2 regions of the Geobacter sp. SVR genome follow, and region 2 is predicted to be linked to the other one. Evidence: riboswitches for the same ligand, from Rfam matches in the RefSeq annotation. Region 2 holds a riboswitch; the other holds the start of a gene.
What was found. Region 2 has a riboswitch for S-adenosylmethionine ahead of GSVR_RS08455 (O-acetylhomoserine aminocarboxypropyltransferase/cysteine synthase family protein). Riboswitches for the same ligand answer to the same signal wherever they lie in the genome.
Positions count from the first base shown of each region.

Region 1: another riboswitch for S-adenosylmethionine. It lies ahead of GSVR_RS15710 (PLP-dependent aspartate aminotransferase family protein); the one in region 2 lies ahead of GSVR_RS08455 (O-acetylhomoserine aminocarboxypropyltransferase/cysteine synthase family protein).

Region 1 covers NZ_AP024469.1:3,339,848-3,344,141, reverse strand. The annotation lists gene GSVR_RS15720 (IS3 family transposase) at 1-7, opposite strand, end outside; gene GSVR_RS15715 (transposase) at 4-303, opposite strand; gene GSVR_RS15710 (PLP-dependent aspartate aminotransferase family protein) at 477-1,613, opposite strand; SAM riboswitch class I at 1,684-1,787, opposite strand; gene GSVR_RS15705 (response regulator) at 1,922-4,294, opposite strand, start outside.
Region 2 covers NZ_AP024469.1:1,826,607-1,830,900, reverse strand. The annotation lists gene GSVR_RS08465 (molybdopterin-synthase adenylyltransferase MoeB) at 1-277, opposite strand, end outside; gene thiS (sulfur carrier protein ThiS) at 441-677, opposite strand; gene GSVR_RS08455 (O-acetylhomoserine aminocarboxypropyltransferase/cysteine synthase family protein) at 753-1,997, opposite strand; SAM riboswitch class I at 2,102-2,203, opposite strand; gene GSVR_RS08450 (hypothetical protein) at 2,333-3,205, opposite strand; gene GSVR_RS08445 (sulfate/molybdate ABC transporter ATP-binding protein) at 3,246-4,294, opposite strand, start outside.

The DNA of each region.
Region 1 (4,294 bases), 1.5 Mb from region 2:
CGGTTATGAACCCGAATAACGATGCGGATCCGTTGAGAAGATGGCCACAGCTTTTTTTAGGATTTCACGCTCCCGACGGAGTTGCTCGTTCTCTTTGCGGAGTTGCTTAAGCTCTGCTTCGGCAGATATTTGACTGGCTATAGCCGGATCCTGCTGGTCACGGTGTTTCCGGATCCATCCTTTTAAGACTCCATGCGTGATCCCGAGACTGCTTTCAACTTCGCGAATGGTGCGGTTGTCTTCCAAAACCAGCTTCACCGCTTCAGCTTTAAACTCGGCATCGTATTTTCGGTTCATTCTCATGACACACCCTCCTGGTCCGTTAGGATATAAGGTGTGTCCTCAAATGTGAAGATAGCTCACTCTGGGTTTTTCTCCCCCCTTTGAGAAAGGGGGGCAGGGGGGGATTTCGCCTCTGATTGTTCCTCCGTCGAAATCCCCCTGAATCCCCCTTTATCAAAGGGGGACTTGACTTCTTACGCCTCGAAGGCCTGGCGCAGGTCCTCGATCAGGTCCTCGGCGTCCTCGATGCCGACCGAAAGCCTCAGCAGCACGTCGTTGATCCCCAGCCGGGCACGCAGGTCGGGCGGGATGTCGGCGTGGGTCTGCACCTCGGGGAAGGTCATCAGGCTCTCGACCCCTCCCAGGCTTTCGGCAAAGGAGATCAACTGCGTCTTCAACAGCAACTGCTCCACCAGGGAATGGCTGTCGACCTCGAAGGCAATCATGGCGCCGAAACCGCGCACGTCGCGCTGCATCAGCTCGTGGTGCGGATGCTCTGGCAAGCCGGGATAGAATACCCGGGTAACGCGGGGGTGCTGCTTCAGCCAGTGGGCAATGGCCAGGGCATTGTGCTGGTGGCGGTCCAGGCGCACCGCCAGGGTCTTCATGCCCCTGATCACCAGCCAAGCGTCCTGCGGCCCCAGCACCGCACCGGCGGCGTTCTGATGGAAATAAACCTGCTCGGCCAACTGCGGATCCTTGACCACCACCAGTCCCGCCACGGTGTCGTTGTGGCCGGCCAGGTATTTGGTGGCGCTGTACACGGTGATGTCGGCCCCCAGGTCCAGGGGGCGTTGCAGATAGGGGGTCAGGAATGTATTGTCGGCGATCAGCAGCAGACCGTGCTGTTGGCAGAGGTCTGACAGGGCCGGCAGGTCGGCGAATTTCAGCAAGGGGTTGGTGAGGGTTTCCACGAAAACGGCCCGGGTGGCGTGTGTGACAGCGGCCCGTACGGCTTCGATGTCACTGGTGTCCACATAGGTGAAGGTCAGGCCGAACTGGTTGAAGACCCGGTCGAACAGACGGCAGGTCCCGCCGTACAGGTCCTCGGTCACCACCAGGTGATCGCCGCTCTTGAAGAGCAGCAGCAGGTTGGTGATGGCGGCCATGCCCGATGCATAGGCAAAGCCGCGCGCCCCGTTGTCCAGCCGGGCGATGCCCTCTTCCAGGGCCATGCGGGTCGGGTTGCCCGAACGGCTGTAGTCGAAACCGGTGCTCTGTCCCAATCCCGGATGCCGGAAAGTGGCGGTCTGGTAAATCGGCACGGTCACAGCCCCGGTGCGCGTGTCCCATTCAAGTCCGATCTGAACTGCCTGAGTGCTGATGTTCATCTGTTCCTCCCACAATGAAAAAATCCCCTTCCGGGGTGCGGAAGAGGATTCCTCGAGAGGTATCGTCTCTTCCTTATCTCCCGGGATCGTCGATCCCGCTGGAATTGGCACCTTCCCCGACGGGAGGTTGCCGCGACATCACAGGGCCAGTCCCTCAGTCGCTCTCGATAAGAAATGTATGTGAACTGCTTTGGTTCTGTAAGACCGGGTCAGGCTAGCATTAGTCTCTCGGCACTGTCAACAGGATAAATGGCGCTTCATGCGGAACCTGGCCGGATCAGACCCGCAGCTTTCGGTGCGGGGGACTGTCACTCCTGAGGCTGGATAGTCTGTCTGAAGAGTTCCAGCTCCGCGGTCAGCTTTTCCAGCAGGGCCGCAGTACCGGAATCACCGAAGGGATCTTCCAATTCGTTCAGTTCAGTTGCCAGATGGAGGATGCGGATCGCACCGATGTTGGCGGCAGCTCCCTTGATGGTGTGCGACTGGCGATGGATTTCTTCGGCATTTGCCGCTGCCAGCGCGGCATGCAGATGTTCGATGGCGGTCGTGGCGGTATTCAGGAACAGGCCGGTAAAGACGGGCAGCATCTCGGTCTTGCCGCAGAGCCGGTCCACCAGTCCTTCCCGGTCGAATACCGGCTGCTCTCCGGCCGCACCCGGGCCCGGTCCGGGCGCAGACGACGAAAGGGCGTCGCCGGTGAGGCGGGTAATGGTGGCAATGATCGCATCCTGTTTGAGCGGCTTGGGAATGAAGTCGTCCATGCCGGCTTCCTGGCATTTCTGCTGGCTGTCATCGACCGTGCAGGCGGTCATGGCAACGATCGGGATGCGGCTGCCGCGGCCACGCCGCCGTTCCTCGTCCCGGATGGCGCGGGTGGCCTGAAAACCGTCCATAACCGGCATGTGCAGGTCCATGAAGATGATGTCGATGTGCCCGTCGAGAAAGCATTGCAGCGCCTCGGCGCCGTTGGCGGCCATGCTTACCTGGTGGCCGCACCGCTCCAGGGTGATCCGGGCCACTTCCCGGTTGATCTCCACATCATCCACCAGCAGCACGCGGCGGACGGGAGGGGCAGCGCGCCGTGACATGGCCCGCGCGATGGCGGCCGCAATTTCGCCGCGCTTAATCGGTTTGGAGATGTAATCGTCCATGCCGGAAGCGAGGCATTTCTCGGCGTCCCCCTTCAGGGCAAAGGCGGTCATCGCAATGATCGGGATCTGCTGGCCACGTTCATGGCTGCGTATGTGGGCGGTCGCGGTGTAGCCGTCCATTTCCGGCATCTGGATGTCCATCAGGATCAGGTCGAAAGGCTGTTTCTGCCAGGTGTCCAGCGCCTCTTTGCCGTTGGAGGCAAAGGTGACCCGGTGCCCCATCTTTTCCAGTATCAGGCCGGCCACCTGCTGGTTGACGTCCACATCCTCGGCCAGCAGAATTTTCAGCGAACGTCCCTGCTGCTCGGGCTGTTGCGGTGTTTCGGCAGGCAGGGCCGCGACTCCATCGACCGGAATTTCCACGGGCAGCTGCAGCATAAAGGTGCTGCCGACCCCTTCCCGGCTGTCGACGTGGATGCTGCCCCCCATGAGTTGCGCCAGGCGCTCGCAGATCGCCAGTCCCAGTCCGGTGCCGCCGAAGGCCCGCGTGGTCGAGGTGTCCGCCTGGGTAAAAGGCTGGAAAATCCGGCTGAAGACCTCGGAGGGTATGCCGATGCCGGTATCGGCAACCGCCAGTTGCAGGACCGCCGTTGTGCTGTCGCCTGTCAGACGCTTCACGGTTACGGTGATGCTCCCCCGGCTGGTGAACTTGATGGCGTTGCCCACCAGGTTGATCAGGATCTGGCGGATCTTTACGCTGTCGCAGGCGATCACGGCCGGAGTGTCCTCCGACACCGACATGGTCAGCGGCACCCCTTTCCGGTTCGACTCCACCTGGAACGGCAGAAGCAAGTTCCGGAGCAGTTCCCGCAGGTTGAAACAGTGCGTGTCCAGCTGCATGCGGCCCGCTTCGATCTTGGAAAAGTCGAGGATGTCGTTGATAACGGCCAGCAGGTTTTCGGCCGAGCTGGAAATGGTGTTGAGATAGGTGCGCTGTTCGTCGGAAAGCGGCGTATCTGCCAGAAGCTCGGCCATGCCTATGACGCCGTTCATGGGGGTGCGGATCTCGTGGCTCATGGTGGCCAGGAATTCACTCTTGGCCCGTGTGGCCGCCTCAGCCTGAACGCGGGCCGCCTCCAGTTCGATGGTCCGTTCCTGCACCCTGCGCTCCAGGTTATGCATGTAATCGCGCAGCATGTCGTACAGCAGGACGTTTTCGATGGCGTAGGCGGTGTAGGCCAGGATGACCGAAAGGGGGTTGAGGGTGGAGACTTCGATGTTGTCGTGCCGGCCGGGCAGGATCCCGGCAAACATGCCCTGAACCCGGGAATGGGTGGCCACGGCATGCAGGGTCAGGGAACGGGTACCTTCGGCAGCGGAAATGACCGGGTGCGACTGGTTCAGGGCCCAGGCAAAGGTGCCGTCCATGATCTTGCCATCGACCAGGTGCCGGATATCCTCTCTGGCGGGCTCGGGATCGCAGTATTCCAGCTCGAAGCTCCCTTCGTCATCGGCCGGAAAGAAGGCCATCACCGTGAAGGGGATCAGTCGCTTGATCTGGGCAAAGGCGTTCCGCACGATGCGTGAGAC
Region 2 (4,294 bases):
GCATCTTTTCCCGGGCTGACTCCACCTTGGGCTTGCCCACGTCCGGCGTAAAATGGATCACCTGGCGTTGCAGGTTGGAGAGATCGACCTCGTCCGCATCGGCAATGCCGATGGTACCGACCCCGGCCGCTGCCAGATACAGGGCGATCGGGGCCCCCAGACCGCCGGCGCCGATGATCAGCACCCGGCCGTCGAAAAGCTTCTGCTGGCCTTTGCCCCCCACCTCCTTGAGGATGATGTGGCGGGAATAGCGTTCGATCTGTTCTTCGGTCAGCATCAAAAACTCCTTTCGGAAACGTGAACTTTCGATTCGGCCCTTTGGCCTCACCCGGCGGGCAGCCTTCGCTGCCCAATTCGCACGGAATTGTCGCACGGTCACGGCGATTGAGGAATAACGCGGCAGCGTGCCGGGTTGCACTCTGCACGGGGAATCCCGAAGATCACTGCCGCGAGTGCGGAAAGGTCGCGCTGCCGCCTCCCATGAAATAGAGGAATTCGAAGGCATCTCCCCCCTTGACCGGCGTCGTTGCATAGGCCTCACGGTCGATGATCTCGCCGTTCAGCTCCACCGTGACATACAGGCGCTGGGAAACGTCCAGTTCCTCCAGCAGACTGTCGATGGTGCGCTCGGAATTCTCGGGAACAGTGGTCTCTTTGCCGTTGATGGTAATCTGCATGGTGATTTCTCCTGTGTAGAAATCAGGTTGAGGTTGAGAAAAAATCTTAACCTTAGCCTTAACCTCAACCTGGTTTTATAACCCGTCCAGCGCCCGTTTGAAGTCTTCGACAATATCCTCGCCATCCTCGATGCCGACCGAGACGCGGATCAAGTCTTCGGTCACCCCCATCAGCCCCTTTTCCTCCGGGCTGTAGTCGCAGCAGATCGTGCTGGCGGGATGGATCACCAGGGTTTTGGCATCACCGATGTTGGCCAGGTTCTTGGCCAGTCTGAGCCCGTTGATCACCCGGAAGGCCGAGGCCTTGTCCCCGGTACCGAAGGTCAGCAGACCGCCGTATCGGCCGCCGTACAGACGGCTGGCCACTTCGTGCTGCGGCGAGTCCTCCAGTCCGGGATAATTGACCCAGCTGACCTTGTTGTGGTTGCTCAGGAAGCGGGCCAGTTTCAGTGCGTTTTCACAATGGCGGTCCATCCGCAGCGCCAGGGTCTGGATACCTTCGGTCAGCAGGAAGGAATTCATCGGCGCAGCGCAGGCCCCCACATCCTTGTGCACCAGCTTGCGGGCCCGGGCACTGAAGGCAAAGGCGCGGTATTTCTTATGGAACTGCTCGAAGTGGGGAAATGCAGGGCTGTCCCAGTCAAAGCTCCCGCGATCGATGATCACGCCACCGATGGAGGTGCCACTGCCGTTGATGTACTTGCTGGTGGAGTGGATCACGATATCCGCTCCCAGAGCGGCCCCGTTGGCCAGATAAGGGGTAGTGACCGTGGCATCCACCATCAGGGGCAGTCCCGCCTCATGGGCAATGGCGGCCAGTGCCGGGATATCGGGCACGTCCAGTTTGGGATTGCCGATGGTCTCCACGAACAGCAGCCGGGTGCGTTCGTTCACCCCTGCCCTGACCGCCTCCAGGTCCAGCGGATTGACGAAGCGGGCGGTGATGCCGTAATTGGAGAGGGTGTCGCGGAAGAGCGAAAAGGTGCCGCCGAACAGGGACGAGGATGACAGGATCTCATCCCCTGCCCGCAGGATGGTCAGCACCGCTGTGGTGATGGCAGCCATGCCCGAGGCGGTGGCAATGGCGGCCACACCACCGTCGAGAAGCGCCAGCCGGCGCTCCAGCGACTCGGTGGTCGGGTTGCCGATGCGAGTGTACACCTGCCCGACGGCCCGGCCGCGGAACACGTCCTCCAGCTCTTCGGCGCTCTTGTATGCAAAGGAGCTCGACTGCACGATCGGTACCGAGGTGGCACCGGCCGGACCGGCCTCCAGCCCCCCGTGCACGAGCAGCGAATCGAAGCGAAGCGTCTTTTCCATGTTTATCCTCCCTCCCCGACTTTCCACGGCGAGCGCCGCGCAAAAAAAAATCCCATCTAGAGATAGATGGGATGGATGTCAAGGGGCAGGATCCCCGTGACCCCACCTCATCTTTGCCTGTTACGGCAGGAATTAGCACCTGACGCTCCGAAGAACCGGTTGCTGTGGCTTCGCAGGGCCTTTCCCTCCACCACTCTCGATAAAGCAAGGGTACCTATTCGGTTGTGAAGGCACTTATAACAAAGCACACAAAATGTGTCAACAACAAATTTTATTTATCTATGGATTTGATAGACAAATTAAAAAAAGGGGGACGGACGAGCCGGTTTGCTCGTTTAGATGCCGGCACCTGCTCCTTCACCGGTTTCCATCTCAACGAAGCGTGTATTCCATCCGAGCGAGAAACGCCAGAGCTCATCCGGTCCAAGGGGATGTGGAATTCGTGTTTCCAGGTTGGTTACGATCTTCAGGGCCAGACTGCTGAACAACTCAGCCTGGTGAGAATCGGAGAGGGACTCAAAGACCGTCCTTTCCGGAGCTTCCTTTTTCCCGACCGCAAGGATGCGCGGGATGTATGCCAGCACGCCGATAGTGGTCCTGGAGGCGTAATCGTCGATCAGCTCACGGCCGAAAGGCGCATCCACCAGGTTGGCGATGATCCCCCCTGCCCGCGCCGATCCGTTGCCCGAATGCTGCCGGATCTGCTCGAACAGGGAATTGGTGGCCCTGACCGAGTTGAGCTCCGCCGACATGACGGTAAAGATGCTTTGAAAAAAACCTTGTCGTACCGGGACGGTGAAACCGCCGCCAGCCTCGTCACCCTGCACGTTGTAGATGACGTAATCCAGCTTCAGCTCTTCGAACAGCCCCGACTCGGCGATGCGCCGGGTAGCCGCCGTGACCGACATGTCCGGACCAGCACCCCCCTCAGGGGAAAGGCCGGTTTCCAGGCGGAACAACCCTGCGTAGCTTTCCCACAGTGCCTCCGCAGGGGAGACGCCGGGATGCCTCCGCATGAGCCCGAGCAACGTGGGAACAGGGACATCCGCAGGGGACGGCATGAGCGAACCGGCAGTGCTTCCACAGCCGATCAGCAGCACCCGATAGCCGGCCAGGGAGAGTGCGGTGCTCAGATTGGTGCTGACAACGGTTTTGCCGACTCCGTTCCTGCCATAGATCGCGATGCTTCTGGTCCCGCCCCGTATCATGCAGTCTCCTTCGGTCCGCACCGTCCCCGGCATTCCGGCGTCAGATCTGGTAATCCTGGTAATCCTCCACAAATACCCGTACCTGACGCGGCCTGACGTACACCGATTCCCCCTGTTGCAGCTCCTGGTTCCGATACTGCTCCCTGGTCAGCTCCGCCTCGAGGAATTCGCCGTTTTCGAGGACGAGCGTCACGCGGACAGCGGGCCCGAGCTTCTGGATATGGCTCACTTCGGCTTTCATGGCGCTTGTATTGGAAGGGTTGCGATCGATCTCCAGATCATGGGAACGGACAAAGGCGAGGGCCGGAGCGTCCTCGGTGCCGGCATGCTCCGGCGCTTCGAGCTGAATGCCCCCCACGGTGGCCTGCCCCTGGTGCACCCGCCCCCGGAACAGGTTGACGTTGCCGAGAAAGTTGAGCACAAAGGGGCTGGCCGGATGCTCGTAGACCTCGTCCGGGGTGCCGGATTGCACGATGCGCCCCTGATCCATCACGACGATCCGGTCGGCCACCTCCAGAGCCTCTTCCTGATCGTGGGTGACGAATACACTGGTAACGTGGATCTCATCGTGCAGCCGTCGCAGCCAGCGCCGCAGCTCGGCACGCACCTGGGCATCAAGAGCGCCGAAAGGTTCGTCCAGCAGCAGCACCTGCGGCTCCACCGCCAGGGCACGCGCCAGGGCAATGCGCTGGCGTTGCCCCCCGGACAATTGCGACGGATAGCGGCCTGCCATAGCCTCCAACTGCACCAGCCTGAGCAGTGCCATGACCCGCTCCTTGATCTCCGCGTTGGAGGGGCGCGTGGAGCGCGGCCTGACCCTCAGTCCGAAAGCCACGTTCTCGAATACGGTCATGTGCCGGAACAGCGCGTAGTGCTGGAATACGAAGCCGACCCGCCTTTCGCGCACATGGCGTTCCGTTGTGTCTTCGCCGTTAAAGAGGATCTTCCCCGCGTCCGCCGCTTCCAGACCGGCTATCAGCCGCAGCAGGGTGGTCTTGCCCGAACCGGAGGGGCCCAGCAGCGCCACCAGTTCTCCCGAAGGGATGGAAAGGCTGACATCCTTCAGGGCGCTGAAACTGCCGAACTGCT